DNA from 4 places in the Micromonospora sp. DT178 genome. Region 1 is predicted to be linked to each of the others. Evidence: riboswitches for the same ligand, from Rfam matches in the RefSeq annotation. Region 1 holds a riboswitch; each other region holds the start of a gene.
The links. Region 1 has a riboswitch for cobalamin ahead of bluB (5,6-dimethylbenzimidazole synthase). Riboswitches for the same ligand answer to the same signal wherever they lie in the genome.
Positions count from the first base shown of each region.

Region 2: another riboswitch for cobalamin. It lies ahead of cobN (cobaltochelatase subunit CobN); the one in region 1 lies ahead of bluB (5,6-dimethylbenzimidazole synthase).
Region 3: another riboswitch for cobalamin. It lies ahead of ACLQ22_RS09520 (prenyltransferase/squalene oxidase repeat-containing protein); the one in region 1 lies ahead of bluB (5,6-dimethylbenzimidazole synthase).
Region 4: another riboswitch for cobalamin. It lies ahead of ACLQ22_RS22865 (ribonucleoside-diphosphate reductase subunit alpha); the one in region 1 lies ahead of bluB (5,6-dimethylbenzimidazole synthase).

Region 1 covers NZ_JBNCKV010000029.1:36,308-43,623, forward strand. Annotated here, with positions in the region: partial or broken gene ACLQ22_RS31020 (LysM peptidoglycan-binding domain-containing protein) at 1-295, shown strand, start outside; gene ACLQ22_RS31025 (Rieske 2Fe-2S domain-containing protein) at 801-1,652, opposite strand; gene bluB (5,6-dimethylbenzimidazole synthase) at 1,762-2,391, opposite strand; cobalamin riboswitch at 2,431-2,628, opposite strand; gene ACLQ22_RS31035 (EamA family transporter) at 2,737-3,654, shown strand; gene ACLQ22_RS31040 (crotonase/enoyl-CoA hydratase family protein) at 3,695-4,459, shown strand; gene ACLQ22_RS31045 (discoidin domain-containing protein) at 4,576-7,316, opposite strand, start outside.
Region 2 covers NZ_JBNCKV010000007.1:137,199-144,514, forward strand. Annotated here, with positions in the region: gene ACLQ22_RS15510 (LacI family DNA-binding transcriptional regulator) at 231-1,217, opposite strand; gene ACLQ22_RS15515 (MFS transporter) at 1,375-2,595, shown strand; gene ACLQ22_RS15520 (hypothetical protein) at 2,776-3,111, shown strand; gene ACLQ22_RS15525 (MFS transporter) at 3,279-4,529, shown strand; gene ACLQ22_RS15530 (hypothetical protein) at 4,601-4,693, shown strand; cobalamin riboswitch at 5,098-5,227, shown strand; gene cobN (cobaltochelatase subunit CobN) at 5,714-7,316, shown strand, end outside.
Region 3 covers NZ_JBNCKV010000004.1:169,311-176,626, reverse strand. Annotated here, with positions in the region: gene ACLQ22_RS09545 (ABC transporter ATP-binding protein) at 1-264, opposite strand, end outside; gene ACLQ22_RS09540 (CbiQ family ECF transporter T component) at 261-1,520, opposite strand; gene ACLQ22_RS09535 (hypothetical protein) at 1,513-2,430, opposite strand; gene ACLQ22_RS09530 (cell wall anchor protein) at 2,427-3,893, opposite strand; cobalamin riboswitch at 4,031-4,170, opposite strand; gene ACLQ22_RS09525 (hypothetical protein) at 4,259-4,744, opposite strand; gene ACLQ22_RS09520 (prenyltransferase/squalene oxidase repeat-containing protein) at 4,780-5,832, opposite strand; cobalamin riboswitch at 5,933-6,056, opposite strand; gene ACLQ22_RS09515 (MFS transporter) at 6,411-7,316, shown strand, end outside.
Region 4 covers NZ_JBNCKV010000013.1:164,355-171,670, forward strand. Annotated here, with positions in the region: gene ACLQ22_RS22855 (hypothetical protein) at 1-759, shown strand, start outside; gene ACLQ22_RS22860 (ribonucleotide-diphosphate reductase subunit beta) at 778-1,773, opposite strand; gene ACLQ22_RS22865 (ribonucleoside-diphosphate reductase subunit alpha) at 1,809-4,154, opposite strand; cobalamin riboswitch at 4,373-4,587, opposite strand; gene ACLQ22_RS22870 (hypothetical protein) at 4,651-4,818, shown strand; gene ACLQ22_RS22875 (N-acetylmuramoyl-L-alanine amidase) at 4,879-5,976, opposite strand; gene ACLQ22_RS22880 (sugar isomerase domain-containing protein) at 6,259-7,008, opposite strand; gene ACLQ22_RS22885 (hypothetical protein) at 7,001-7,316, opposite strand, start outside.

The DNA.
Region 1 (7,316 bases):
CCCGCCCGCTCCCACCCGGCCGGCCCCGCAGCCGGCGCCGGGGAAGGTCGCTCCCGAGCGGGCGACGCCGCCCCCGCCGGCCGCCGAGGCCCCGGTGCCGCCGCCAGCGGAGTCGGATGCCGGTCAGGCCCCGACGGTGACGGTGGGAGCCGCCCGGGCCGGCGAACCCGATCGGGTGAACAGGCCCCTCGCGGTCTCCGCCGTCCTGGCGGTGGCGAGCATCGTCGGCGCGCAGATCGGCGCGGTCCTGGGCCTACGCCGCCGACCGGGCCACGTACCGGCCGGCGCCGCCCGGACCACGGCCGCCGCCCGCCGTGGCACCGCAGCACGCGGCACCACCACGACCAGGCGCGGCCCGGGTCGCCGGGACATCGGCACCACCCCGCGCGGCAGCGCGACCTCGGCAGACCGGGGCGGTACGGACACCGGCACCCACGACTCCGCACACCCGACCGGTCACGGCTCCGCGTACGCCAGCGGCATCGTTCGCGCGGGCACGACCGCCCCCGGCACGGCCACCGGCGCCGGCACCTACGACGGCGGGCTGACCGCTGGCGCCCGCGACGGCGATCTGACCGGCCACGGCCGAACCCACCCGGGTCCGTCCCGCGACACACCGATCGGCCGCCACCGCCGCCCGTGACCCACCCACCCGGCTCGCACCTGCCCAACCGATACCGCTCTGGTGATCAAGAGGTTTGGTCACGGCAGGGAGATCGAACTCGACCCAAACCTCTTGATCGACATCGGAGGCCAGGGCCGGAGAGCACGGGAGCCGGGCGGGCGGCGCAGGGTGTTGGTCAGGGGAGGCGGGTCTCCAGGACGCCGTTGACGACGCGGGTCGGCAGGATCTGCTGGTCGTTGCCGGACGGGCCGTGCACGACCTCGCCACCGTTGAGGCGGAACGCGCTGCCGTGCCACGGGCAGACCACGCACGCGTGCCCGTCGATCTCCTGCACCTCGCCCTCGCCCAGCGGGCCGCTCTGGTGCGGGCAGCGCTCCAGCATCACGGTGACCTCGTCGCCGTGCCGGTAAAGGATCACCGAGACGTCGTCGACCTCCCGGGTGATCAGCTTGCGCTCCGGCAGGGCGGCCATGTCCGCGATCGAGTGCCAGCCGTCGCTCATCCGGTGCAGCTCGGAGATGCTCTGGTTGACCTGCGCGCCCTGCTTGTACGCCAGGTGCCCGCCGAGGTACGCGCCCATGCTGGCGGCGCCGAGCCCGAGGAAGCCGAGCGTACGGCCGAGGTTGTGCCGGCCGGTCATCCGGGCGGCCACCGAGCCGGCGTAGAACGCCAGGCCGACGCTGTTGGAGGCGGCGTGCACCAGGCCGACCCGGCGCTGGTCGCGGGCCAGTGCCGCCCAGTCGTTGAGGCCGGCGACCGCGGCCGGGAGGGCGCTGACGGTGCCCACCGTGCACAGGGTGGTGGCGGCCCGGCGCTGTCCCGGCATGAGGTCCAGCACCGCCGTGCTGATCCACGCGCCGACCGGCACCTGCACCATCGCCGGGTGCAGCGGATGGCCCAGCCAGACGCCGTGCAGCAGGTCGCGGACCCGCTGCGGTCGGAGGGTGGCCTGGACGGCGCGCTGCAACCGGTCGCCAACCCGGTCCAGGCCGGATGCCTGCTCGATCTTCGTCAAGAGTGCTCGCACCCGTACCGACTTCCCGGCAGGAGCCGCCGCAAACCGGTCGGCGGTGACGGATCCGCAGCCGTACGTGATCGGGCCCCCGCAGGCCCGTAACGGGACGCCCTCACCGAGGTCAGCGCTCCCGTGCCGCCCAGCGGTCGTGGTGGATCGCGTCGGCCAGCGGGCGCTTCTGCCGCCAGCCGTGCCGGGCCAGGTCGGGTACGGGCTCGAAGTGGGTGACCGGCCCGAGGCAGAGCCACGCCACCGGCCGGATCCCGTCGGGGATGCCGAGCAGCTCGGCGAGCCAGGGCTCGCGGTAGAACGACACCCAGCCCACCCCGAGCCCCTCGGCGGTGGCGGCGAGCCAGAGGTTCTGGATGGCGAGGCAGGTCGAGTAGAGCCCGGTGTCGGCGATGGCGTGCCGGCCGAGCACGGCGGGGCCGCCCCGGGACTGGTCGTGGGTGACCACCACCGACAGGGTCGACTCCAGGACGCCGTCGATCTTGATGCGGGCGAACCGCTCGGCCGCCTCCCCGTCGAGCGTCGCGGCGAACGTGTCCCGCTCGGTGCGGACGTGCTCGTGGAACCGGCGGCGCAGCTCCGGGTCGCGCACCAGGACGAAGTCCCAGGGCTGCGAGTAGCCGACGCTCGGCGCGGCGTGCGCCGCCGCCAGCACCCGGTCCAGCGTCTGCTCGGGCACCGGCGCCCCGGTGAACTGGGCGCGGACGTCCCGGCGGCGGTGGATGACGTCGTACAGATCCAAGGCAGGCTCCCGCTGCGCTCGGCCCACGCCACACCTGACGCGGGCACCGGACGCGAGGCCGGTCTTCGGACTCCCGGATCGACGCCTGGCCGTCCGCCTTCCCGGCCCGGGCGGGCCAGTGGCTGCGCGTACGCGTGGACGGTGGCTCCCCGGTCACCGCGGCGGGCCCGTGCCGGATTCGCACCGGCTTCCCGATTCTCCCCGCTCGCGCGGGGCACCTCACATGATCGTGCCATCGGGATGCTAGCGCCGCCCGGCCCGTCCCGGTCCGGCGGGCAGCGCGGTGCACCCGCGGCAGTGGAAATCCGGTCGCGGGCCGCCCGCCGCGGTACCACTGTGGTCCGGGTGTACGCACTCTCCTCCCGCCCGCTGCCGGCCGGTCGACCGGCGACCCGACTGACTCTCGCGCTGGGACAGCCCCGGGCCGTGCCGCCCCCGTTGCTGATGCTGCTGGGCATGCTCTCCACCCAGGTCGGGGCGGCCGTCGCCAAGCAGCTCTTCGGCAGCACCAGCGCCGGCGGTACGACCACGTTGCGGCTCGGCTTCGCCGCGCTCATCCTGCTGGTCCTGGTCCGGCCGGGGCTGCGCCTGGGCTGGCGCACCGCCGGTCTGGTCGGGGCGTTCGGGCTGGCCCTCGCGGTGATGAACCTCGCCTTCTACGCGGCCCTGGAACGGGTGCCGCTGGGGGTCGCGGTCACCATCGGCTTCGCCGGGCCGCTGCTGGTGTCGCTCGCCGGCAGCCGCCGGCTCGCCGACGTGGCGTGGGCGGCGCTGGCCGGCGGGGGCGTGCTGCTGATCAGCGGGCTCGGCGGGACGGGGGTGGACCGGCTGGGGCTGCTGTGCTGCGTGGCCGTCGCGGTCGGCTGGGCCGCCTACGTGCTGCTCGGCAAGGCGGTCAGCGCCCGGGTGCCGGGCAGCCGGGGCCTCGCGCTGGGGATGGCGGTCGCCGCGCTGGCCGTGCTGCCCTTCGGGGTCGCCGGCAGCGGTACGGCGCTGCTCGACCCGTGGACCCTCGCGCTGGGCGCGGCGGTGGCGCTGCTGTCGTCGGTGCTGCCGTACTCGGCGGAGATGGCGGCGCTGCGCCGGATGCCGGCCCGGGTCTTCGCGGTCCTGCTCAGCCTGGAGCCGGCGATCGGGGCGCTGGTCGGGCTGGCCCTGCTCGGCGAGCTGCTGGCCTGGCCGCAGGCGGTCGGCGTGGCCTGCGTGGTCGGCGCCGCGCTGGGCGCCACCCTGGTCCGCCCGGGCCGGTCCGCCCCGCACTGACGCCTGGCGCCGCCGGCACCGCCGGGGGCATGCTGTCGCAATGGGGGTACGCGTCGAACGCGCCGCGGCGGTGACCACGGTGATCCTGGACCGCCCGGCGGCCCGCAACGCGGTCGACGGGCCGACCGCCCGGGCGCTGGCCGACGCGTTCCGCGCCTTCGAGGCCGACCCCGACGCCTCCGTGGCCGTGCTCTGGGGGGCCGGCGGCACGTTCTGCGCCGGGGCCGACCTGAAGGCCATCGGCACCCCGAGCGGCAACCGCGTCGAGGCGCAGGGGGACGGCCCGATGGGCCCGACCCGGATGACGCTCAGCAAGCCGGTGATCGCCGCGATCTCCGGTCACGCGGTTGCCGGCGGGTTGGAGCTGGCGCTCTGGTGCGACCTGCGGGTGGCCGAGTCCGACGCGGTGCTCGGGGTGTTCTGCCGGCGCTGGGGGGTGCCGCTGATCGACGGGGGCACGGTCCGGCTGCCTCGGCTGATCGGCGAGAGCCGGGCGATGGACCTGATCCTCACCGGCCGGCCGGTGCCGGCCGAGGAGGCGTACGCCATGGGGCTGGTGAACCGGCTGGTCGGGCCGGGCGAGTCCCGGGCGGCGGCCGAGCGGCTGGCCGCCGAGCTCGCCCGGCACCCGCAGACCTGCCTGCGCAACGACCGGGCGGCGCTGCTCGCCGGCGCCGGCCTGCCGGAACCGGCGGCGCTGGAGGTGGAGCTGGCGTACGGGATGGAGTCGCTGGCCGCCGACGCGGCGGCCGGCGCGGCCCGGTTCGCCGCCGGCGCCGGCCGGCACGGCACCCCGGCCCACTGACCGGGCCGAGGCCCGACCAGCGCGACCCGAACGACGGGTCGGGCGGTGCGGCCACCGGATGTCCGGTGACCGCACCGCCCGAAAGATCGGCCGCCGCCCGGGGCGACCGGGGTGGGTCAGTTGCGGTTGATGGTGAACGTCGAGGTGGTGTTCTGGATGTCCACCGCGTTGTTGCTCAGGCGAAGGTTGTTGAAGGTGACCGACCCGACGGCCGGGCCCTGCCCCGACTCCGGCATCGGGTTGGCCCAGATGCCGAAGCCGGACTTCGCGTCGTAGGCGTCACCGCTCTTGCGGGCGCCGCTGATGGAGACGTTGGTGAAGACCGTGTCGGTGATCGGGAACTGCGGCTGCCCACCCACGTAGTTGGTCTGGAACATGATGCCGCTGTAGGTCGGGTCGACGATGTCGACGTCGCTGACCCGGATGCCCTGGAACACCTTCGAGGCGGAGAAGACCCAGATCGCCGGGAAGGTCTGCGCGCCCCAGAAGTGCCCGCCGGCTCGCACGATCGAGATGTTCTCGAACCGCGTGGGCGGGCTGGCGCCGAAGCCGTTCATCGGGTAGCCGAAGTCGAGCGAGCTGATGGTGATGCCGGAGTAGACCAGCGTGTCCGCGATGTAGATGTTGCGGAACGTGTTGCCGTAGCCGCCATAGACGGCCACGCCGGCGGCCCGCCAGGTCAGGGTCGAGGTCAGGTTCTCGTAGATGTTGTCCTTCATGTCCGCGCCGCCCGCGTCGATCGCCGAGAACAGCGCGAAGCTGTCGTCACCGGTGGCCCGGGCGTCGTTGTTGCTGACCAGGTTGTTGGTGCTCCCGTTGGTCATGTTGATGCCGTCGGCGAACATGTTCCGGATCCGGGAGTTCTTGATCGTCATGTAGTCGGTGTTCGCGCCCCAGTAGAGGCACACCATGTGTTCGTTCCAGATGTTGTCGATCACGATGTTCGACACGTTGGAGAAGTCGAACACCTTGCCCGGCCCGTCGATCCGCGACGTGTAGTTGCCGAAGTAGGCGAAGTTCGCGAAGGACGATCCGGCCGCCGAGTTCTCGGCCCGGAAGCCGATGTCGGTGTTGTCCTGGCCGGACGGCGCGTTGAACCGGGTGTACCAGGGCCCGGCGCCGGTCACCTTGACCCCCTTGCCGTACACCTGGAACTTCGACGCGGTGGAGTAGTTGCCCGCCGGCAGGTACACCCCGACGAGGTTGCCCGTGGTGTCCATCCGCACCCGGTCCAGGGCGTTCTGCACGTCCTGGTGCGTGAAGCCGGTCGGCGTGGTGTAGCGCGCCGGGTCCGGGTTCGCGATCGGCGCCACCTGCTCGGTGTTGATGAAGTCGATGGCGTACGTGGTGGTGTTGGCCGGGTCCTTCTGGAGCCGGATCCGGCTGCCGGCCGGCACCGTGGAGTTGAGCATGACGTTGGCTTCGTCGTAGATGTGCCGCGGTCCGCCCGCGCTCGGCGAGTTGCCCGGGCTGGCCTCGTTGCCGTAGAGCCAGGCGTACCGGGACGTCAGGTCGATGGCCTTGTGGAAGCTGCCGTTGACGTAGACGTTCAGCGTCGAGTTGATGCCGCCGCCGCCCGGGGCGTCCGGGATGGAGAAGCGGGTGACCAGGGTGTTGGTGCTGGCCCGGGTGGTCCACTCGACGTAGCTGCCGGTCGAGTTGAGGGTCACCGCCCGCCGGCCGGACGCCTCACCGGCGAGGTCGCCGACGGTCCGGTTCGGCCCGACGACGCTGGCGCCGCCACCGACCACGCCGTCCTCGGCCTCGTACATGTCGTACGGCATGTTGGCGCCGCGCCCCACGAAGAGCGCGCGGTCGCTGGTGTTGTTGGCCTGCTTGACCGGCAGCTCGTTGCCGTCGGCCGCGAGCACCACCCGGACGGTGTACTTGCCGTTCGCGGCGGTCCAGGTGCCCAGGTTGACCGGGCCGACCGTGGCCCCGGCGTTGATCACGCCGGAGTACGAGCCGGTCAGGGTACGGACGACCGTGCCCGCCTCGTTGAGCACGGTGAGCGTGATGCCGTGCGCGCCGGACGCGGAGGCGATGCTGCCGGCGTTGCGGACCGACACCGAGAAGCTGACCGTGTTGCCGGCCGCCGGGGTGCCGGGCGACCAGGCAACCGCGGCGGCGACCAGGTCGGAGCTGGCGACCGGGCTGACCACCAGCGGGCTCGGGTTGGTGTAGCTGTTGTTGGTGTCGTCCTGCTCGACGACGGTGTTCGACTCGTCGACCTTCGCGCTCAGCGGGTAGCTGCCCGCGTCCCGGGTGCCGATGTTGGCGGTGACCGTGGCCGAGGCGCCGGCCGCCAGGCCGCCGACCGGCGCGGTGCCCACCCGGTTGCTGCCGAGGTAGAAGTTGACGTTGGTGGCGCCGGAGGCCGCCGAGCCGGCGTTGCGGACGGTGGCCGAGAGCGTGACGGCGCTCGTCTCCACGGGCGCGGACGGGCTGAACGACATGCCGGTCACGGTCAGGTCCGGGTTGGGCGCCGGGGTGCCGATGACCTGGAACTCGGCGATCTGCCCGGCCGGGGCGCCGGTGTTCGAGGCGATCGAGAGCCGCACGTCGGCCGCCGCGCCGGAGACCGGGATGGTCACGGTGTTGCCGCTGGTCGGGTTGAAGCTGTAGTTCGCGGCACCGACCCGGGTGGTGAAGGTCGAGGAGCCCTGGTCCCGGCCGAGCACGGTGATGTTCTGGGTACGCGCCCCCCAGGCGGAGTCCGGATTCAGCTTCAGCACGACCTGGCTGAGGCTGGCGTTGGCGCCGAGCTGCACGGTCAGCGTGCTCGGGTTGCCGTTGCCCTCCCAGTAGGTGGCCACGTTGTTGTCGTTGGCGTTGCTCGCCACGAACGTGTGCACGT
Region 2 (7,316 bases), on a different contig from region 1:
CGCCACGAGCGTGACCGGCGCGCGGCGCGGCCACGAGCGTGGTCGGCGGGCGCCGCGACCAGTCACGAGCGTGACCGGCGCGCGGCGCGGCCACGGGCGTGGTCGGCGGGCGCCGCGACCAGTCACGAGCGTGGTCGACGGGCGGCGCGGCCCTCGCCGCCGCGGCCCGCCGGCGGCGCGCCCGTCCAGGGGGCCGAAATCTCGCCGGGGCGGCTCCGGCCGGTGCCGGCTCATCCGCTCACCCGGCGGACCAGCCGGGACGGGAACATCGTCGCCGGCGGCACCGGTCGCCCGTCCAGCACGGCCGTCGCCGCCGCCGTGGCGATCTGCGTCACCGGATGCGTCGCCGTGGTCAGCGCGGGAGTGGTCATCGCGGCGAGCGGGATGTCGTCGAAGCCGGTGACCGCGACGTCCCCGGGCACCTGGACGCCGTCGCCGCGCAGCCGGTCGATCACCCCGAGCGCGGTCGCGTCGCTGCTGCCGACGATCGCGTCCGTGTCCGGCCAGCGTTCCAGCACCTCCCGGGCCGCCGCCCGGCCGCGGTCGGCGCTGAAGTCCCCCGGCACCAGCCGCTCCGGCAGGGCGGCGTCGCGCACGATCCGCCGGTACGCGCGGACCGACCGGCCGGCGCAGGTCAGCCAGCGGGGCCCGGTCACCATGGCGATGCGGCGGCGCCCGGTGGCGTACAGGTGCCGGACGACGGCCTCGGTGCCGCCGCCGTTGTCCACGTCGAAGGCCGGTACGAGGGCGGAGCCGATGCCGATCGAGGCCACCCGGCCGCGCAGCCTCGCCGGGACCGCGTCCAGCACCGCCTCGGTGGTGTTGATCAGGACGACCCCGCCGACGCCGCGGTCCTCGGCCAGCCGGCGCACCTCGCTCGGCGCCCGGGTGGGTAGCCAGTGCAGCCCCACCCCGAGCCCGTGCGGCGTGCAGACCCGGGCGCAGGCGCCGAGCACCCGGTGGACGTACGGGTCGTCGAGGACCGTCGCGGTGGTGCCGGTCACCGCCACCACCAGCCGGACCCCGGTGCCGCGGACGAGCGCGCGGGCGGCCGGGTTCGGTGCGTAGCCGAGCCGGTCGGCGGCGACGGTCACCCGCTCGCGCGCGGCGGGGGAGGCGTAGCCCTTGCCGGCGATCACCCGCGAGGCGGTGGCCCGGGAGACCCCCGCCGCCCGGGCGACGTCCTCCAGGGTCGGTGGTCGGTGTGTCGTCGTCATCCCGGTCCTCCCCGTGTTCGGCCGTCGCGGCGTGGACGGTCGACCGAATCATCCCTCTCCGGCGCGCTGACGGTAAGGGGCGTGGCCGGGTTGCTCTGAGAGCGCTCTCAGGTGTGGGATCGGGCGGCAGACGACCCGAGGCGAGAGGACCGCCATCGTGAGCCACACCGCCGCCCCGCCCGCCGCGCCGCGCCCGGCCGTACCCCGGGGGGTGCTGGCCGCCCGCACCGGCGTGGCCGTGGTGTTCGCGCTCAACGGCCTGGCCGTGGCCACCTGGTTCTCCCGGGTGCCCGCCGCCCGGGACGCGCTCGGGCTCAGCGCGGGCCGGCTCGGGCTGCTCCTGCTCGCCATGTCCGTCGGCGCGCTGCTCGCGATGCCCACCGCCGGCCTGGTGGCCCAGCGGCTGGGGGCGGCCCGCACGGTCGCGCTCTCCACCCTGGTCGTCGCGGCCGGGTTGACCGTGACCGGGGTCGCCGCCCTGGCCGGGTCCCTGGCCGGGGTCGCGGTGGGGCTGTGTGCCCTCGGTTACGGCTCCGGCATCTGCGACGTGGCGATGAACGTCGAGGGCGCGGCGGTCGAGCGGCGGCTGGGGCGTACCGTCATGCCCCGTTTCCACGCGGCGTGGAGCCTCGGGTCCGTGGCCGGGGCCGGGCTCGGCGCCGGGGCGGCCCGCCTCGGCGTGCCGGTCGCCGCGCACCTCGCCGCGCTGGCCGCGGTGGTGCTGCTCGGCACGCTGCTGGCCGTCCGGTCGTTCCTGCCGGCGGCCGTGAGCGGCACCGCCTCCGCGTCGGCCGCCCCGGCGGAGCGTCGCCGCGAACTGCTCGCCGCCTGGCGGGAGCCCCGCACCCTGCTCGTCGGCCTGCTGGTGCTGGTGTCGGCGTTCGCCGAGGGCAGCGCCAACGACTGGCTGGCGGTGGCCTTCATCGACGGCCACGACCTCAGCGAGGCGGCCGGGGCCGCGGTCTTCGGTGTCTTCGTCGTTGGCATGACCCTGGGCCGCACGGCGGGCACCGTCGCGCTGGACCGGTGGGGTCGGGTGCCCGTGCTGTCCGCCACGATCCTGCTCGCCACGTTCGGCGCGGGCGTGGCGGTGCTCGCCGGCTCCGGGCCGGTGGCGATCGCCGGCGTCGCGCTCTGGGGGATCGGCGCGTCGCTGGGCTTCCCGGTCGGGATGAGCGCGGCGGCCGACGACGAGCGGCGGGCGCCGGCCCGGGTCAGCGTGGTCGCCGTGATCGGGTACACGGCGTTCCTCGCCGGCCCCCCGCTGCTGGGCCTGCTCGGCGACCGGGTCGGCACCCTGCGGGCGCTGCTCGTCGTGCCGCTGTTGCTGCTGCCCACCCTCGCCCTGGTGCCGGCCACCCGCCCGCCGGCTCGCTGAGCGGCCACCCGGGCAGGTGGCCCGCTGAGCCACCGCCCGCCGGCCCGTGCTCGCTCGCCGTCCCGCGAAGGGCGGGCCCGGGGGCCACGACCGGGGCGCGCAGGTGGCTCCCAGGTGGGGCGCAGGCGGTTGCCAGGTGACGGTGCTGCACTGGGAGGACGCCGAGGAGAGGAGCCGGGCATGGGCTGGTTCAACCGGCGGCCGCGCGCCGCCGACGCGACCCCGACGAAGCTCGACCGCGAGGCGACCCGGGAGGACCTGGCCGCGCTGGAGGCGTTCGTGGCCAGCCGCCGGGGCGTGGAGTTCTACCTGGAGCCGGAGACCACGGCGACCGACACCACCGTGGTCGCCATCGCCCACGACGGCGAGTGGATCCGCCGGCGCACCGGCTCGCCGCGCGCCGCCGGGTCCATCGCCCGCAAGCACGCGGTGCCGCTGTACGAGGCCGCCCGCACCGGCTACCCACAGCGGATGCGGGCGTGGAACCGGGCCCACCCGGAGCGCCACGCCCGCTGACCGGCCGGGGCGCCACGCCCGCTGACCACCCGGAGCGCCACGCCCGCTGACCGGCCGGGGCGTCACGCCCCCTCGACCGGTACGCCCGAGACCACTCCGGCCCGCTGCCCGCTGCCCGCCGGCCGTCACGGGCCGCTCCGTCGGACCCGGCGCGGTAAGGTGCCCCGATGGCTGATCGGTCCCGGTCGCTGGGCCGTCCCTTCTGGACGTTCTGGACCGCCGCGGCGCTGGCCAACCTGGGCGACGGCATCCGGGTGGCCGCCTTTCCGCTGCTCGCCGCCGCGCTGAGCGACAACCCGGTGGCGGTCGCCGCGGTGGCCGCGGCGCAGTTCCTGCCGTGGCTGGTCACCGGCCTGCTGGCCGGCGCGCTGGCCGACCGTCGGGCGGCCCGTGCACTGATCGCCGCCGCCGACGCCGGCCGCATCGTGGTGCTGGCGGCGGTGGCCGTGGCCGTGGCGACGGGCGTGGCCTCGATCGCGCTCGTGGTCGCCGCCGCCTTCCTGCTCGGTGTCGGCGAGACCCTGCGCGACACCGCCGCCCAGACCGCGATCCCCCGACTGGTGGACGACGCACAGTTGGAGCGGGCCAACGGCCGGCTGGTGGCGGGTGAGATCGTGGGCAACGAGTTCGTGGGTCCGCCGGTCGGGGCGATGCTGTTCGTCGTCGGCGCGGCGCTGCCCTTCGCCGTCAACGGCGCCTCGCTCGCGCTGGCCCTCATGCTCGTGCTGTCCCTGCCGCTGAGCCTGGCCCGCCCCGGCCCGGCACGGTCGGGCGCCGACGGGGACGGGCGGAGCGCCGCCGCCGCCGACCCGGCCAGGCGCGGGGCGCTCGCCGGGCTGCGGTGGCTGGCCCGGCAACCCGTGCTCCGTACGCTGGTGGTCGTCGGCGCGGCAGTCGCCGCCGCGGACAGCGCCTGGTTCGCGATCTTCGTGCTGTACGCGCGGCAGAGCCTCGGTCTCGGCGCGCTCGGCTTCGGCCTGCTGCTGGCGACCGGCGCGGCCGGCGGGCTCGCCGGCTCCCTCGTCGCCGACCGGCTGATCGGCCGGTTCCGGCACCGTGCCGTGCTGGCCTGGTCGATGGCGGTCACGGCCGGGACGCCGGCCCTCCTGGCCGTCGCGCCGCACCGGATCGCCGCGGTGGTCGTCGTCGTCACCACCAGCGCGTCGTTCGCGGTCCTCAACGTGGCCGCGCTGTCGGTCCGGCAACGCCTCGTGCCCGGCGACCTGCTCGGTCGGGTGGTCGCCGCCTCCCGGATGCTCTCCTACGGCTGCACCGCGCTCGGGGCTCTCGCCGGCGGGGCGCTGGCCGCCGGCCTGGGCATGCGGGCCCCCTTCCTGTTCAGCGCGACGGTGGCGGTCGCCGCGACCGCCGCCTGGTGCGTCGCGTCCCGCCCCACCGCGCCGGGCGATCCGGCCTGACGGGGAGGACGTCCGCCGGCCGCCCGGCGGGTGCCCGGACGGCTCGACGGGGTGACCGGCGGGAGCGGGAGGTGTTGACGTTGATCACCCGTGGGACGTCCAACGCCGAGATCGAGCGGCACCTGCAGCTCAGCCGGGGCACCGTGAAGACGGCCGGTTGCTGACGAAGCTGGCCGCCCGCGACCGGGCGCAACCGGTCATCGCGGGCTACGAATCGGGGCTCGCCGACCGGTGAGCCGACGTCGACCGTGGTCGAGGTCCCCGTCACCACGTCGGGCGGGCGGGGACGCCTCCCGCGCGCCGCAGCCTGCCTGCTCGGGAAGCGGAACGGCACGCGGGCGCCGGGGTGCGCGCGGATGCCGGGACGCTCGGCCCGTGCGCGTTCCGGGGCCGCCGTCGCCGTATTCGACGGCCCGAACCTTACATCGGCCGACGACAATGCGAAAGGCGTGCCTGAATGGGCGTCGCGATCGTTCCTCGTCGATCGATACGAGGTGCCGTGAGCCGGGGTGGGGTGGCGTTGACCGGCGGCCCGGGGTGTGGCAGCATTCGCGGCCTGACGGCAGTGAAGGAAGCCGGTGCGATTCCGGCGCGGTCCCGCCACTGTCACCGGGGAGCGATCCCCCCTCGCGAGTCACGGCCGTGCGTGCGCGGTTGGAAGGCCGGGGGAGAGCGTCGATCCGGGAGCCAGGATACTTCGGCCGTCGGAGTGATTCCAGGGCGTGGACACCCGAGGAGGACCCGATGACGCACCGCGTCTCCCCCATCGACGATCATCGTTGCATCGTGCCCGGCCGTGCCAGCGGCCCCGCTGGCGGCAGCTCTCCCGCGGGCGGCCGCATCGCCGCACAAGGCCGCATCGCCGCACGAAGCCGCATTTCCGCGCCGCCGGCCAGTCGCCGGGCCGCCGCGCGCCCGCCGGCCCGCACCGCGCCCGCCGTCGGTCGCCCGGCACCCGGTGGCGCCCGCACCGTGACCGGCCGGGTCGCCGCCGTGCCCGGCCGGGTTGCCACCGTGACCGGGCGCGCCCTCACCGCGTACCGCTGACGCCCGCACCGCGCCGCCCGACCCCGCGGGCCCGCCGGTGAGCGGGCCACCGGCCCGTCGTACCCGCTGAACCGCGCCCATCCCCGCATCGCCCGGTCGTCCCGCGTCGACCCGGGCGTCACTCTCCGGAGCTGTCCGTGCGCATCCTGCTGCTGTCCACCGCCGACACCGACCTGCTCGCCGCCCGCGCCAGCGACGCCGACTACCGGCTCGCCAACCCCGCCCGGGTCGCCGCCGACGCCGTGCCGGCGCTGCTCGACGGCGTCGACCTCGCCGTCGTACGCCTGCTCGGCGGCCGGCAGGCATGGCCGGACGGGCTGGCCGCGGTGCTGGCCTCCGGCGTGCCGACGGTCGTGCTCGGCGGCGAGAACGTGCCGGACGCGGAGCTGATGGCGGCCTCCACCGTGGCCTCCGGGGTGGCCACCCAGGCGCTGGCCTACCTGGTCGAGGGCGGGCCGGAGAACCTCGCCCAGCTCGCCCGTTTCCTCTCCGACACGGTGCTGCTCACCGGCGAGGGCTTCGCCCCGCCCGCGCCCACCCCGACGTACGGCATCCACGGCGAGCGGCCCGCGCGGCCGGACCGGCCGACGGTCGGGATCGTCTTCTACCGGGCGCACGCCCTCGCCGGGAACACCGGATTCGTCGACGTCCTCGCCGACGCGGTCGACGCGGCCGGCGGCGACCCGCTGCCCATCTACTGCGGCTCGCTGCGCGGACTCACCGCCGGCGCGGGGCCGCTCGGGCTCTTCGCCCGCTGCGACGCCCTGCTGGTCACCGTGCTCGCCGCCGGCGGCACGGTCGCCGCCGACGCCTCCGGCGGAGGGGACGAGGACGCCTGGGACGTGGGCGCGCTCGCCGCCCTGGACGTGCCGGTGATCCAGGCGCTCTGCCTGACCAGCACGCGCGAGCAGTGGGCCGCCAGCGACGCCGGGCTGTCCCCGCTGGACGCCGCGATGCAGGTGGCGATCCCCGAGTTCGACGGCCGGATCGTCACCGTGCCGTTCTCGTTCAAGAAGATCGACGCCGACGGGCTGTCCACCTACGCCGCCGACCCCGAGCGGGCCGCCCGGGTGGCCGGCATCGCCGTGCGGCACGCCCGGCTGCGGCACGTGCCCCAGGCCGACAAGCGGCTCGCGGTCGTGCTCAGCTCGTACCCGACGAAGCACTCCAGGGTCGGCAACGCCGTCGGCCTGGACACCCCCGCCTCGGCGGTGCGGCTGCTCGCCGCCCTGGCCGACGCCGGCTACCACCTCGGCGACGCGCCGGTGCCCGACGACGGCGACGCGCTCATCCACGCCCTCATCGCCGCCGGCGGCCACGACGTCGAGTGGCTCACCCCGGAGCAGCTCGGCGCCGCCGAGGCGCGGGTGCCGGGGGAGACGTACCGGCGGTGGTTCGCGCAGGTGCCGGCGGAGCTGCGGGAACGGATGCTCGCCCACTGGGGCGAGCCGCCCGGCGGGCTCTACACCGACGGCGGCGACATCGTGCTCGCCGGGCTGCGCTTCGGCAACGTGGTGCTGCTGATCCAGCCGCCGCGCGGTTTCGGGGAGAACCCGATCGCCATCTACCACGACCCGGACCTGCCGCCCAGCCACCACTACCTGGCCGCGTACCGCTGGCTGGCCGCGCCCGTCGCCGACGGCGGGTTCGGCGCGGACGCCGTGGTGCACCTGGGCAAGCACGGCACCCTGGAGTGGCTGCCCGGCAAGGGCCTCGGGCTGGCCGCCGACTGCGCCCCGG
Region 3 (7,316 bases), on a different contig from region 1:
CCCGACGACGCCGACGACGTCGGCGAGGTCACGCGGCGGATGACGGCGGGTGTCCCGGCCGTCCACCGTCACGCTGCCGTACAGGGTGCCGCCGGTGAAGTGCGGCACCAGCCCGTTGATCGCCCGCAGCAGCGTGGACTTGCCCGTTCCCGTGCGGCCGACGACGAGGCAGAGTTCACCCTCGCCGATGTGGAGCGTCACGTCCCGCAGCGTCGGGCGGACGCTTTCGGCGTAACGGACGGTCACCCGGTCGAAGTCGATCACGAAGGGCCTCCCTGTGCGTGGGACGACGACGTCGGGTGACCCGCTCCACCCGCCGGTGCGGCGCCGACGGGAGCACGTGGTGCAGGCGGCGGGCCGGCGTCGCGCGCGGCGGCCGGTCGGGCGAGCGCGGGAGGCGGCGCCAACCAGGCCGGTGCCGCCGCGACCAGGACGGCGAGCAGCACCAGCGGTGTCAGCTCGGGCCAGGTGAGTGGGCTGACCGGCGGATAGAGCAGCTCCGGATCGACCGAACCGGCCAGTACCGTCAGCGCGGCGGCGCCCACCCCGCAGCCGGCCACGAGCAGTTCCGCGCCCCGCCAGTGGTCCGGCCGGTAGCGGCTGCGCCGCACCCGACGGCCGGCCAGCAACATGCCGGTCACGGCGGTCGACAGGCCGACGAGGAGCATCGGCAGGCCCAGGTAGCCGGGTCCGGTGGCGTCGAGCAGCCCGTACGTGCCGGCGCAGACGCCGACCAGCCCGCCGAGCACCAGCGCACCGGTGACGGCGCGCTGCCCGGCCGGCACCGCCGGGGTGCGGCCGTAGCCCCGGGAGTCCATCGCCGCGGCCAGGGCCAGAGACCGGTCCAGCGCGTCGGCCAGCACCGGCAGCGCGATGCCCCGCAACGCCCGTACTCCCCGGCCGGAGGCGCCCCGCAGCCGCCGCGCCCGGCGGACCCGCAGCACGCTCTCCACCAGTTGCGGGGCGACCGACAGCGCCACCACCACGGCCGTGCCCACCGCGTACAGGGCCCCGGGCACGGCTTTGAGCAGCCGCTTCGGGTTGGCCAGGGCGTTCGCCGCGCCCAGGCAGACCAGCATCGTGGCCAGCCGCAGCCCGTCGTAGAACCCGCCGAGGAGCTGCTCGGCGGCGACCGGCCCGAACAGGCGAATTCCCGCCGCCCACGCGGGCAGGGGGATTTCGGGCAGCCGGATGAGCACGTGCTCGCCCTGCCCGCCGCCGAACACGATCCGGAACACCACCCGCATCGCCACGATCACCGCGCCGAGCACCAGGTACATCCGGAACGCCAGCGCCCACGGCGCTTCTCCCCGCCGCCGGACGACCACCAGCGCGGCGACGGCGACGAGCAGGCCCAGCGGCAACGGATTGGTGGTGTGGCTGGCCGCGGTGGCCAGGCCGAGCGCCCACAGCCACCACGCGCCGGGGTGTAGCGCCCGGGGCAGTCGCGCCAACGGGCCCACCGACCTTTGGCCGGCTCCGACGGACATCTCCGCCTGGTGAATGCTCCGGTCAGTCATCCGGCTCGACGGCCCGCCGTCGCCGCGCGGCCAGCAGGCCGCCCACGCCGAGCGCGACCAGCAGCAGCACGCCGGCCGCCGTGCCCACCGGAACACCGCGACCGGCACGGGAGGCGGCGACCTCGGTCACCACCGGCTGGTCGACGGAGCTGCCCGACGGTGAGCCGACGGCACCGCCCGCAGGTGGTGTCGCGGCTCCCGCGATCGGTGTCGGGCCCAGGCCACTGGCCGTCGGCGTGCCGGTGGGGAGCAGCGCGGGCCCGGAGGAGCCCGGCACCGGTCCTGCCGCACCGGGACGGCCTGCGGTGGCAGGGGGTGGCGCGACCGATCCGCCGCCTCCTGCCGGCGGTGGGGCGACCGGGCCACCGCCCTGGGTGGGCGGTGCCGGTGGCGGAGGGGGCGGCGGCGGGGGCACGGGCCGCCTCGGCGCCGCGCCCGGTCGGGGCGCGTCGCTGGCATCGCGGTTGAGGGAGAACGACCAACCCTCGAAGCTGCCGGCCGGCGGCTTGCGGTTGAGCACACCCTTGTCGCTGTACGTCCAGCTGCCGCCGCTGGCCGCGTGCCAGTACGACCAGTAGGCGCTGGCGGGCGGCGTGTCGACGCACTTCTCGGACGCCGTCGACGGCTTTCCCTCGATCCGGCAGACGAACCCCTCGCCCCAGCGCAGCGTGCCGGTGATCTGGAAGCCGGCGTTCTTGAGCGCCGCCAGGCCGGTGGACTGCTCGCCCCGGGCGCACCGCACCACGGTCCCGCCGCCGAGTTCGTTGAAGTCGACCACCACCGTGACGCCGGAGGCGTCCGGGCAGTAGCCGGCCGAGCCGGCGGCCCTGGCGGGGGTGCCCGATCCGACCATCGTGCCGGCGGCGGTGAGGGCGACGACCAGACCGGCGCGGGCGGCCCGGACGGTCATGCCGCCCGCCGACGGCCGAGTACGAGGAGCAGCACCCCGCCCCCGACCAGCAGGAACGCGATCAGCACATAGCTGGTGATCGCCGCGCCGGTCGTCGGCAGCCCGCCGAGGCCGGGGGTGGTCGGGGTCGCACTCGGGGCGGCGGTCGCCGATGCCATGGCGGACGGCGTCGGCGACCCGGTGGTCGCGGACGGGCTCGGTGTCGGGCTGGCAGGCACGGGGGGCGTCGGTGACCCGGTGGGCGTGGGAGAGGTGGTGGCCGTCGGGGAGGCGGTAGGCGTGGGCGAGGCCGTGCCGGTCGGGGTCGGCCCGGGGGACGACGGCGGCGGGTCGAGGCCGATGCGCCCCAGCGGCACCTGGACGAGACCGAGCAGGGCCTGTGCGGTGCTGCGGCGCCACTGGTCCCGTTCGTTGTCCGTGATCCCGGACGCGACGGCCGTTGCCAGGCTGTCGGTGTTGTAGGCGATGGCGCCCGCGTCGGCGGCGGCCGCGCCACCGTCTGCCGCGGTGAGCTGTAGTGCGGCCAACGCGCCCGCGGCCCGCGCGGCCTCGGTGTCGCGGCCGGCGGCGGCGAGAGCCTGTCCGGCCAGGCCGGTGCTGTTGGAGTTCGCGCCGGTGGTCGGGCCGGAACCGCCGAACGACCCGTCGGCGTGCTGCTGCTCCACCAGCCAGTCCGCGGCCTTGCCGGCAGCCGCGGTGGCGCCGGTGGCGCCGTCGGCAGCGGCGGCGAGCAGCGCCTGCACGGCCATTGCGGTCGAGTCGACGTCGAGGGTGGCGCCGGCCTGCTCGTCGCAGGACGGCGACGGGCCGTCGGCGGTGTCGGGGTAGAGCCGGAACCCACCGGCCGCGCACTGCTGCCGGACGAGGAAGTCGACGGTGTCCTGCGGCACGTCGCCGCTGCGAGCCAGGCCCAGCACCGCGAAGGACTGGTCGAAGGTGTTGCTGGCGTCCGGGCCGCTGTCGGCGGTGGTGCGGCTGGTGATTCGCCCCCGCTGGTGCCCCGCGTCCGCCCCGGCGACCAGCGACAGGGTCTCCGTCCGCAGGTCGAAGCCGCCGAAGTCGGTGGGGTCAGCTCCGGCGGCGGAGGCGGCGTACAGCAGCTTCGCGGTCGCCCCGCCGTCGGTGAAGCCCGGGATGCCCCAGTCGTCGTAGCTGTTGTAGGACCGCACATGCGCCGCCACCTGCGCCGTCGCGGCCTGACGGACCGGCGCGTCCACCCCGGTCGCGGACAGAGCGAGGATCCCGTCGACGGTCAGACCCCAGTCGGGGCCGCCGAGCGGGCCGGGCAGCACCCCGTCGGCGAACTCACCGGCCAGCCAGGAGGCGGCGTCGCGCGCGGCGGCGGCGTGGGCCGGGGTGGGCGCGGCCACGACGGTCAGGGGTACGGCGGTGAGCGCGGCGATCGTCGCCGCCGTGGCGGCGAACACGCCGACACCGAGACGCCGGGAGCGGGACCGGGACATGAGAGGTGCCTTTCGCAGAGCGGTCGGTGGAAGCTCCGGAAAGCACCCGGGGACAGCGACACCCCGCTCGCATGATGCGATGAGCGGGGTGGAGCGGGCCTCGGTGGCCCGGACTTCACCCTGTGAACCTCGACAGTGGAAGCCGCTCGTCCCGGGCGAGGCATTCCGGCTCGCGAGGCCGAAGCCTCGCTCACGGTTGCGGGTCAGCGCCGGCTTCGAACCGGCTTCCCCCCACACGGGACGTATGCAGTTGTGGACCCGGTGTGCACCGGGTGCCGACACCGTACCGCCCGCACGTCTCGCGACGCCAGGGGCGGTGGCCGACACCCGGTGCAGCACCGCGGTCACGCCGTGTGCGGCTCCGGTCAGGGCGCGGCGATGCTCGGCGGGGCGCCCGCGCCGAACGACCAGCCCTCGACGGTGCCCGGGGCCGGGTTGTAGCTGCTCGCGCCGGACGTGCTGTAGGACCAGGCGCCGCCGCTGGAGGCGTGCCAGTACGACCAGTACGCCGTGACGGGCGGGGTGTTGACACACGGATCGGTCGCGACGGTCGGCTTGCCGTTGATCCGGCAGACGAATGCCAGCCCCCAGCGCTGGGTGCCGGTCACCGTGAAGCCGGCGCCCTGGAGGGCGGCCACCCCGGTGGCCGGATCGCCCGGGGCACAGGCGACCTGGACGCCGCCGCCGAGCGCGGCGAAGTCCACCACGACGGTGACGCCGGAGGTGCCGGTGCAGGCGGCGGCCTGCGCGGCCCGTGGGGCGGGTTCGACGGCGGTGAGGGCGACGGTGGCGACGGCAGCGGCCAGCAGGCCGGCGAGTCGTGCGCGCACGGTGGATCGGTGACGGAACACGGTTCCTCCTGGAATCGGGTGAGCGACGGGACGGGTCACGGGCAGGCGGGGATTGGCGTGCCCGGGGTGGCGCCGGCCGCGGACAGCCGGGCGTACCCGGTGCCGGTCAGGCCGAGGACGGCCTGGCCGGTGGCCCGGGCGGCGGTGCCCGGGTCGAAGGTGCCGCCGTCGAAGTCGACCGCGCCCCGGTCGGCCGGTGCCCCGGCGCAGCCGACCTGGAGCCCGGCGAGGAACACCCGCGCCCGTGCCCAGGCCAGCGGTCGGTGACCGTCGTGCAGCGCCTGCGCGGCGAGGCCGGTGCTGTTGGCGTTCGGGGTACCGGCGGCGTTGGCGAAACCGCCGTCGGCGCGCTGCACGGACAGCAGCCAGCTCAGCCCGGCGGCGGCGTCGGTCGGGCGGTCGGCGACCCGCAGCGCCTGCACCGCGAGCGCGGTGGCGTCCACGTCGGAGGTGCAGACCGGTTGCGCGGGCAACGCCGGGTAGCCGCCGTCCGGGCAGCGGGTGCCGGCCAGCCAGGCGGCGGCCGCCGGGGGCGGGCCCTGCGAGGTGTGGTCCAGGGCGAGGAGGGCGAACGACTGGCTGAACGTGTTGCTGTAGTCCCCGTACGCCGACCGGTCGGTGAACCGGCCGCTGGGGTCCTGGAGCGAGCGCAGCCGGGCGATCAGGTCCACGCCGCCGATGTCGGTCGGGTCGCCGCCGCGCACCTGGACGGCGAGGGCGAGCTTGGCGGTCGCGCCCGCGTACGCCTCGGTCGTGCCGTCGCCGACGTAGGCGTCGCGGATGTCCGGTCGGGTGACCCAGGCCAGCGCCCGGGCCCCCGGGTCGTCGGCGACGCCGGCGGCGGCGGCGGCGAACACCGCGTCGAGGGTCAGCCCCTGGTCGGGGTAGGCGACGCCGTCGAAGACCACCTCGAGGCGCTCGCCGTCGACGAGTTGCCGGGCCAGCCAGCCGGCCGCGGCCTCCGACCGACCGACCCCGGCGGGCGAGGTGGGGGAGACGTGGGCTGATGCCGGTGTCGCGAGGGTGAGGGCGGTGAGCACACCGCAGAACAGGGCGAGCAGGCGGTGCCGGCTCAGGCGGACGACCATCGGAAGCGCCTTTCCGGCCCGGCGGTCGTCAGAAGCCCGACGACCACCGCAGCGTGGGGTCGACCGGGACTCCGACCCGTGGGCCACGACGGGTGGGGGAGCGGATTCCGCGCGTACGTCGGGTATTCGGGCTTGCCGTCAGAGGTGCATCTCGACGGCCTACCGTTGCGGGCCAGCGCCGGACTTCGACCGGACTTCCCCCATACATACGCGCTGATTGAGTTGTGGCGTCAGTCTCGCCGGGCACGCGCTTCCGTGTCAATGCGTCGTCCACTGCGGACGCACAGTGGCCGTTGGCGGGGCGGTCGCCGACCGCGGACGCGTCCGGTCCGGGCTCAGGTGGTCCATTCGGTGACCACGGTCGGGTCGCCGGCGGTCGCGTCGCCCCTTAAGATCTCAGCTCATGTCCTCTCCGCGTAAGTCCTAGCTGTCACGCTGCGACACGCGGGTGAAGTCTGCCCTTTTTCGGCGGCTTCTGGTGATTTTTCTCGCTGCGATGCCGTGCGTCGCCGCACCCGCGTGTCTGTCGAGCCCGTGACGGCCCGCCGAGTAGGCGCATTCATCGACAGGACTTCACCATGGACAACCTCACCTCGACGCCGCGACGACACCTGTGGCGCCAGCGCGACTTCCGACTGCTGGTCGGCGGACGGTTGGTCTCACATCTGGGTGACCAACTTCAGTTCCTCGCTCTGCCTCTTCTCGTCGTGGCCCTGACCGGATCCTCGACCCAGGCCGGCATCCTGCTCGGCCTCCAGACTGCGGTCTACATCGTCTTCGGGCTGGTGGCCGGCGCCCTGGTCGACCGCTGGGATCGCAGATCCACGATGATCTGGTGCGAGATCGGCCGTGGGACGCTGACCGCCACCGTGCCCCTCGCCGCGGCGCTCGGCGCGTTGGGCATGCCGCAGCTGTACGCCGTCGCGCTGCTCAACGGTGTGCTCAGCACCCTGTTCGCAGCGGCGAACAGCTCGGCGCTGCCGAACATCGTCGCCAGGAGTGACCTGCCTGGCGCGCTCGCAACGATCGGGGCGATGTCCAACGCGCTCCGGATCGTCGGCGCCTCCGTGGCTGGCATCGCCTACGCCGTGGGCCGGGTGGTCCCGTTCGCGATCAACGCCGCCTCGTTCCTGGCCTCGGCCGTGTCCCTGCTGACCATCCGCGCCGACTTCCAGCAACAATCGGCCACGTCGGCCTCGCCGCGCGTGCTCCTGGCCGACATCGGTCACGGGCTGGCCTGGCTGTGGCGCAATCCGGTGATCCGGACGCTGGCTCTGCTCGACGCGGCGGACAGCCTGCGGTACGGCGCCGGCTACCTGCTGATCATCATGCTGGCCCAGCGCCTGGACGCGAGCCCCACGCAGGTCGGCATCGTCTTCGCCGGCGCAGCCGTCGGCGCCCTGTTCGGGAACCTGCTGGCACCAGCGCTCAGCCGCCGATTTCCACTCGGGGCGCTGTCCATCACGATGCTGTGGATCGAGGCG
Region 4 (7,316 bases), on a different contig from region 1:
TGCGCGAGCCCCGACCGTGAGGTCGGGCGGCTCGCCTGGCCCCAGCTCGTGCACTGGTTGCCCTGGGCACCCGACCTCACCGACCTGATCCTGGCGGCGCTCACCGACCTGGGCGGGCAGTACGACTGGCAGCGGGTACACCCCATGGTGGACGCGGTGCTGCGCCACCCGGACCGCCCCGAGCAGGATGTGCTCGCCGCCGCCCTGCGCGACCTCGTGCGCATCGACGACGCCGACGCGAACCCCGGTGGCCCCACCGGGGACCGCCCGGCCAGGCGCCGGATCGACGCCGTCGTGGCCGCGGTGTCCCGCGCCCTCGGGCCACAGCGCGACCCGGCGCCGGTCCGGCGGGCGGCGGACGAGTTGGGCCGGCACCGCGCGTACGTCGCCCAGGCGGGCACCCTGCTGACCAGCGTGCTGCCGCTCGGCGACGCGGCATCCGGGCAGCTCACCGCCGAGATCCTCACGATCGCGGAACTGGTGGCGGGCCGGCCGGCACTCGCCGCCCGGCTCGCCCACCTCCTCGGCGGGCGCACCACCTCCCCGACGGCCCTCGACGCCGAGGCGGTGCTCGCCACGGCCCGCTCCCTCGCCGCCCGGGGCGAGGCCACCACGGGCCTGTTCGCGGTGGCCCTGGCCGGCGCCGGCCGGGCGTACGGCTGGTCCGCACCCTGGCGGGACCTGCTGCACCTGCTGCGCGGGCACCCGGTCGCCGACGTCCGCGACGCCGCCTTCGACCTCTCGATGGAGGCGACGTGATCCGCGGCGGCCGCCGTACTAGAAGTCGTCGTCGAAGGCCACCGTGCCGCTCACCCCGACCTGGTACGCCGACACGCGCCGCTCGAAGAAGTTCGACAGCTCCTGGACGTCCTGCAACTCCATGAACGCGAACGGGTTGGTCGAGCCGTAGTGGGCGGGGATGCCGAGCTGCGCGAGCCGCCGGTCGGCGACGTGTTGCAGATACTCGCGCATGTCGGTCAGGGACAGCCCGGGCACACCCTGGCCGAGCAGGTCCTCGGCGAACTGGACCTCGCACTCGACGGCCTCGGCGAGCATCTGCCGCACCTGACCGGCCAGTTCGTCGTCGAACAGGTCCGGCTCCTCCCCGCGCACGGTCTCCACCACGTCGAAGGCGAAGGCCATGTGCATGGACTCGTCGCGGAACACCCAGTTGGTGCCCGACGCCAGGCCGTGCAGCAGCCCCCGGGAGCGCAGGAAGTAGACGTAGGCGAAGGCGCCGTAGAAGAACAGCCCCTCGATGCAGGCGGCGAAGCAGATCAGGTTGAGCAGGAAGGCCCGCCGGTCCTGTCGGGTGCGCAGCTGCCGCAACTCGCCCAGCGAGTCGATCCAGCGGAAGCAGAACTCCGCCTTGCGCCGGATCGACGGGATGTTCTCGATGGCGGCGAACGCGGCGAAGCGTTCGGTCTCGTCGGGCACGTAGGTGTCGAGCAGGTTGAGGTAGAACTGGACGTGCACGGCCTCCTCGAACAGCTGCCGCGACAGGTAGAGCCGGCCCTCCGGCGAGTTGACGTGCTGGTACAGGTTGAGCACGAGGTTGTTGGCGACGATGGTGTCGCCGGTGGCGAAGAACGCGACGAGGCGGCTGACCAGGTGCCGCTCGGCCGGGGAGAGCCGGTCGAGGTCGGCGAGGTCGGCGTGCAGGTCGACCTCCTCCACCGTCCAGGTGTTGCGGATGGCGTCGCGGAAGCGGTCGAAGAAGTGCGGGTAGCGCATCGGGCGGAGGGTGAGGTCCATCCCCGGGTCGAGCAGCATGTGTGTGGTCCTCGGTTCGCTGGTGGTCGTGGTGGTCACTGGCAGGCCTCGCACGACTCGGGGTTCTCCAGGGAGCAGGCCAGCGCCTCGTCGACGGTCGCCACCGCCGCGACGACGCCGGTGGCGCGGGCCGGCCCGACGGGCGCGACGGTGGCCTGCTGGATCCGGGTGGCCGGCCGCGAACGCAGGTAGTACGTCGTCTTCAGCCCGGCCTTCCAGGCATACAGGTACATCGAGGAGAGCTTGCCGATCGTCGGCGCGGCCAGGAACAGGTTCAGCGACTGCGACTGGTCGATGTACGGGGCGCGGGCCGCGGCCAGGTCGATCAGCGCCCGCTGCGGCAGCTCCCACGCGGTACGGAACAGCTCCCGCACCTCGGCCGGCAGTTCCACGACGTCCTGCACGGAGCCCTCGGCGCGCTTGATCGCCGAGCGGATCCGCTCCGTCCACAGGCCACGCGCCTTCAACTCCCGCACGAGGGCGGTGTTGACCTGGAGGAACTCCCCCGACAGGGTCTCGCGCTTGAACAGGTTGGACACCTGCGGCTCGATGCACTCGTAACAACCGGCGATCGAGGCGATGGTGGCGGTCGGCGCGATCGCCACCAGCAGCGAGTTGCGCAGCCCGTACGCGGCGACCCGCTCCCGCAGCGCGCTCCACCTCGCCGTCTGGGTCCCCGTCACGCCCCACAGGTCGGGTTGCAGCTGCCCGCGCGCCGCCCGGGTCTGCCCGTACGCCGGGTGGGCGCCCGCGCGTCGCGCCAGGTCGGCGGAGGTCTCCAGGGCGGTCAGGTACAGCTCCTCGCTGATCCGGGTGGACAGCTCCCGGGCGGCCGGGGAGTCGAACGGCAGCCGCAGCGCGAAGAACACGTCCTGCAGGCCCATCAGGCCGAGCCCGACGGGACGCCAGCGGGGATTGCTCGCCGCCGCCTGCGCCGTCGGGTAGTAGTTGATGTCGATGACCCGGTCGAGGTACGTCACGGCGGTGCGGACGGTGGCGCGCAGCCGCTCCCAGTCGATGCCGTCCGCGCCCAGGTGGGCGGCGAGGTTGACCGACCCGAGGTTGCACACGGCGGTCTCGGCGTCGCTGGAGACCTCGACGATCTCGGTGCACAGGTTGGACAGGTGCACCACGTTGCCCGCCTCGGCGGTCTGGTTGCACAGCCGGTTCGCGGCGTCCTTGAACGTCATCCACCCGTTGCCGGTCTGTGCGAGGGCGCGCATCATCCGCCCGTACAGCTCCCGCGCCGGGACCTGCCGCACGTAGCGGCCCTGCTCCTCGGCGGCCCGGTACGCCGCGTCGAACTCCTCCCCCCACAGGTCCGGCAGCTCCGGCACCACGTCAGGGTCGAACAGCGACCACACCCCGTCGGACTCCACCCGCCGCATGAACTCGTCCGGGATCCAGTTGGCCAGGTTCAGGTTGTGGGTGCGCCGGGCGTCCTCACCGGTGTTGTCCCGCAGCTGGAGGAACTCCTCGACGTCCGGGTGCCACGGCTCCAGGTAGACGCAGGCCGCGCCCTTGCGCCGACCACCCTGGTTGACCGCCGCCACCGAGGCGTCCAACGTCCGCAGCCACGGCACGATCCCGTTGGACTGCCCGTTGGTGCCCCTGATCAGCGCGCCCCGCGAGCGGACCCGCGAGAACGCGATGCCGATCCCGCCGGCGAACTTCGACAGGTTCGCCACCTGCGCGTACCGCTGGTAGATGGAGTCGAGCTCGTCGCGCGGGGAGTCGACCAGGTAGCAGGAGGACATCTGGGTGTGCCGGGTGCCGGAGTTGAACAACGTCGGCGAACTCGGCAGGTACGCCAGGCTCGACATCAGCCGGTAGAACTCGATCGCCTCGTCCGGTGCCTGCGACAGGCCGCAGGACACGCGCAGCAGCCAGTACTGCGGGGTCTCCAGCACCAGCCGGCTCGTCGGGTGGCGAAGCAGGTACCGGTCGTAGACCGTACGCAGCCCGAAGTACTCGAAGCGCAGGTCGCCGCGCGGGTCGACGGCGGCGTCGAAGGCGCTCGCGTGGGCCGCGACGAACGCCGCGGTGTCGTCGCCGATCAGGCCCTCGGCGTGGCCGCGCCGGATCGCCTCGCTGAAGGAGCCGATGCCCTGCCGGCGGACCTCCTTGTCGACGTACCCGGCCAGCAGGCGGGCCGCCAGCCGCGAGTACTGCGGCTCCTCACCGATCATCTCCGCGGCGGTCTGGATGGACAGCCGGTCCAGTTCGGCCGTCGTCGCCCCGTCGTACAGGCCGCTGATCGTCCGGGTCGCCACCCGCAGCGGGTCGACGTCGGCGAGGTCGTCGGCCCACCGCTCGACCGCGCGGACGATCCTGTTGACGTCGACCACCTCGGTGCCGCCGTCGCGCTTGCGGACCCGCATCTGCGGCCGCCGCTGGCCCGCCACGGCCGCATCGTCGACCGCCGTGCCGTCGGCCGGAACAACCTCGGTGACTGTCACCACTCACTCCTCGCGAGCCTTGATCCCAGACGGAACTCCTGGGCACGCGGGGAGCGGACACCGACGACGACGCGCGCAGGCACGCGTCGGGATGGCGTCGGCCGTCCCACGAGGCCTCGGACCGCCGCACACCCGGATGCGGGCGTACGGCGCACTGGCAGGTCTTCGGACTCGCGGGCGCGACCGGGCTCGCCGGTCTCCTACTGGCCGTCGCTTCCCAGGCCGCTGGCGGCCCAGTGCTGATGACGGCGGTCGTTCCCACTCACCGCTGCGGGGCAGTCCCGGATTCCCACCGGGTTCCCTCTTGCCTCGACCGCTCCGGATGAGCGGCCGAACCAGCTGCGCCGACACCATATATAGGGTTGGCGTCGTTGTCACACGCCACATGTCGGTCTCGGGCGTGTCATCGGCGGCCCGGGTGACGCCCGTCGATCGCCGGCCCGGCGTCCGCGTCGATGCCCGCCCTCGGCGGCGCGGAGGCTGTCGTCCGCTCGGTACGGTCGCGCTGCGCGCCGAGGAGCTGTCGGCCCGTACCGGCGGCGCGGTCCTGGTCTGCCAGGTGCTCGAGTTCCACAACTGGCACTGACGTGCGAGCGGACCGGGATCCTGTGGTCACCCGATCCCGGTCCGCCCCCAGGCGGTGCAATCAGACCTTGGTGACCCGGACGGCGTCGGCCACCACGTAGCCGGGGGTGCTGGTCCACCGGCTCACCGCGACCAGGTTGCGGTCACCGGCGGCCAGTCCGAAGGTGCCCAGCGAGCGCCACACGCCGCCGCTGGAGCGCTGGTCCACGTTGACCGTGCGGTTGCCCGAGGCGGTGACGACGACGTGCGGGGCCGCGCTGTTGTAACCGGGGTCGGCCGGGTGGCGTACCTCGATCCGGTAGTCGCCGGCCGTCGGGATGTTCACCTTGAACCAGGCGGCGTCGCTGGCGGGCGTCGGATTGGCGAAGCGGTAGTCGGCCCCGTAGCGCTGGGCCGAGTACGAGGAGGTGCCCCAGTTGGTGCTCGCCGTGAACCGTCCCGCCGTGGCGTTGTCCACGATGGTGCCGCCCGTGGGCGGCGGGTTGGTGGTGCCGAGGCCGAGGTAGGCGGCGATGCCCTCGGCGTGCCCACGGGCGACGGCGGTGATGAAGTCCGCCCGCTTGAGCAGGTTCGAGTCGGCGACGCTGTCGATGAAGAGGTTCTCGGTCAGCACCGCGGGCATGGCCGCCTCGCGCAGCATGTGGAAGTTCGCGGTCTTCAGCCCTCGGTCGGTGACCCCGCCGATCGTCCGCATGGCGCCGATCACCCTCGGGTGCAGCGCGTTGTGCAGGTTGACGGTGGCCGCGCCCGCCGTCGGGTACCGGTAGCTCTCGAAGCCGGTGCCGCCGCCGGAGTTGATGTGCACGCTCACGAGCAGGTTCGCGCCCCACGCGTTGGCGTCGTCCGTGCGGTACGCCAGGCTGCGGGTGATGTCGGTCGTCCGGGACATGCGGACGTCGACGCCCCAGTTGGCCAGCAGGATGTTGCGCAGTTGCAGGGAGATGTCGAGCGTCAGGGCCTTCTCCTGCAGCCCGTTGCCGACCGCGCCGGGGTCGGTGCCGCCGTGGCCCGGGTCGATGTAGACCTTCGGCAACGCCGCCCATGCGGGGCCGGCGACGATGGGGACGGCCGCGGCGCCGGCGACGGCAGCCAACAGGGTACGCCGCCGAAGCGTCGGGTTGTCGAACATGTGCACCTCGTCATCGGGAGAGATCGACACTGCTCGGCAATATAGCGGGACATCGATAAAACATGAAAGATGTCTACGTCCTTTGATCTGAGATCTGAAGGTTTCCTCCTACGGCCGGCCGAACCGCCGAGCCCGACCGCTGGCCGGCCGAGCGTGGAGTGCGGTCGCGACGGCCGTCGTGCCGCAACCGCATCCCACGCCCGGGCGAGCACCCACTCACACCGATCCGCCGGCTCACCGAGCCGGTCGACGACCCGCTGAAGGGCCAACTCGACCAGGAGGCTCATGCCCGGGAGCCTTCGTCCCGGCTGATCAGGGTTCGATCGGGCGAACCCGATCGCGGTACCGCTCGTAGAGGACGCGGTTGTGCGCGTCGCCCCGCGCGAGGTTCGCGGATACGTGCACGGGCGGGTCGATGTCGCGGCCCAGCAACCGGCGGCAGACCAGTTCGGTGAGTAGCTGCGCGATGAGGACTCCGGTGAACGACGAGACCGCCCCGATCCGAACTCCTGGGGTGATCTCCAGTGCCGCGTCCCCCGCCGGCGCCCGGTTGTCGATCACCACATCCGCCAGGTCGGCGAGATGCGGTCCCTGGGTCGCACGGGCACCGTCCGAGCGGGTGTGTGCCAGTGAGGTGACCGCCACGATCGGATGGGAGCGCTCGCGGGCCAGCACCGCCATCTCGGTGACGGCGGCGTTGATTCCGGAGTTCGAGACGATCAGGAAGGCATCGTGCGCGGAGGGTGCGGCGAGCTGGTAGATCCGCTCGGCGAGGCCGGGCTCGCGCTCGTACGTCGGATCGAGGATCGGCCCCGGCTCGGCGCCACCGAACATCACGAGATCCTTGACCGCCAGCATGCTGACGGCGGCGAGCCCGCCGGCACGCCCCGCGAGTTCGAGGGTGACGATCCGCGAGTGGCCGGTCCCGAACGCCTGCAGGACACCACCGGCGGCGATGGCGTCGGCGACGAGCCCGGCCGCTGCCTCGATGGCGTCGAGCTGCGTTGACAGGACCTGTTCGAGTGCGGTCCGGGCGATGTTGGCGTAGGCAGGCTCAGGCATTGATCCTCCTGGAGTGGTCCCGGTTGCCGACGGCCGCCGTGGCGGCCGCCACGGCGGCCTCGACGACGATCTCGCCGCTGCCCGAGGTGACCGGACTGGCGTAGGTTTCGTAGCAGGGTTGCGTGTCACGGGTGGGTAGGTAGCCGAGGTAGCCGTTCGCGTAGCCGAGGACCACGACGTCCCGTGCCGGGTCCGGCGCCGCGGCACGGATCGTCTCGCCCAGTTCCAGGAACAGTTCGCCGGGAACGGCCACGACCGTGACGCCGTCGAGGTCCACCGCCTCCACGTCGATCACGTACGGTTCCGTG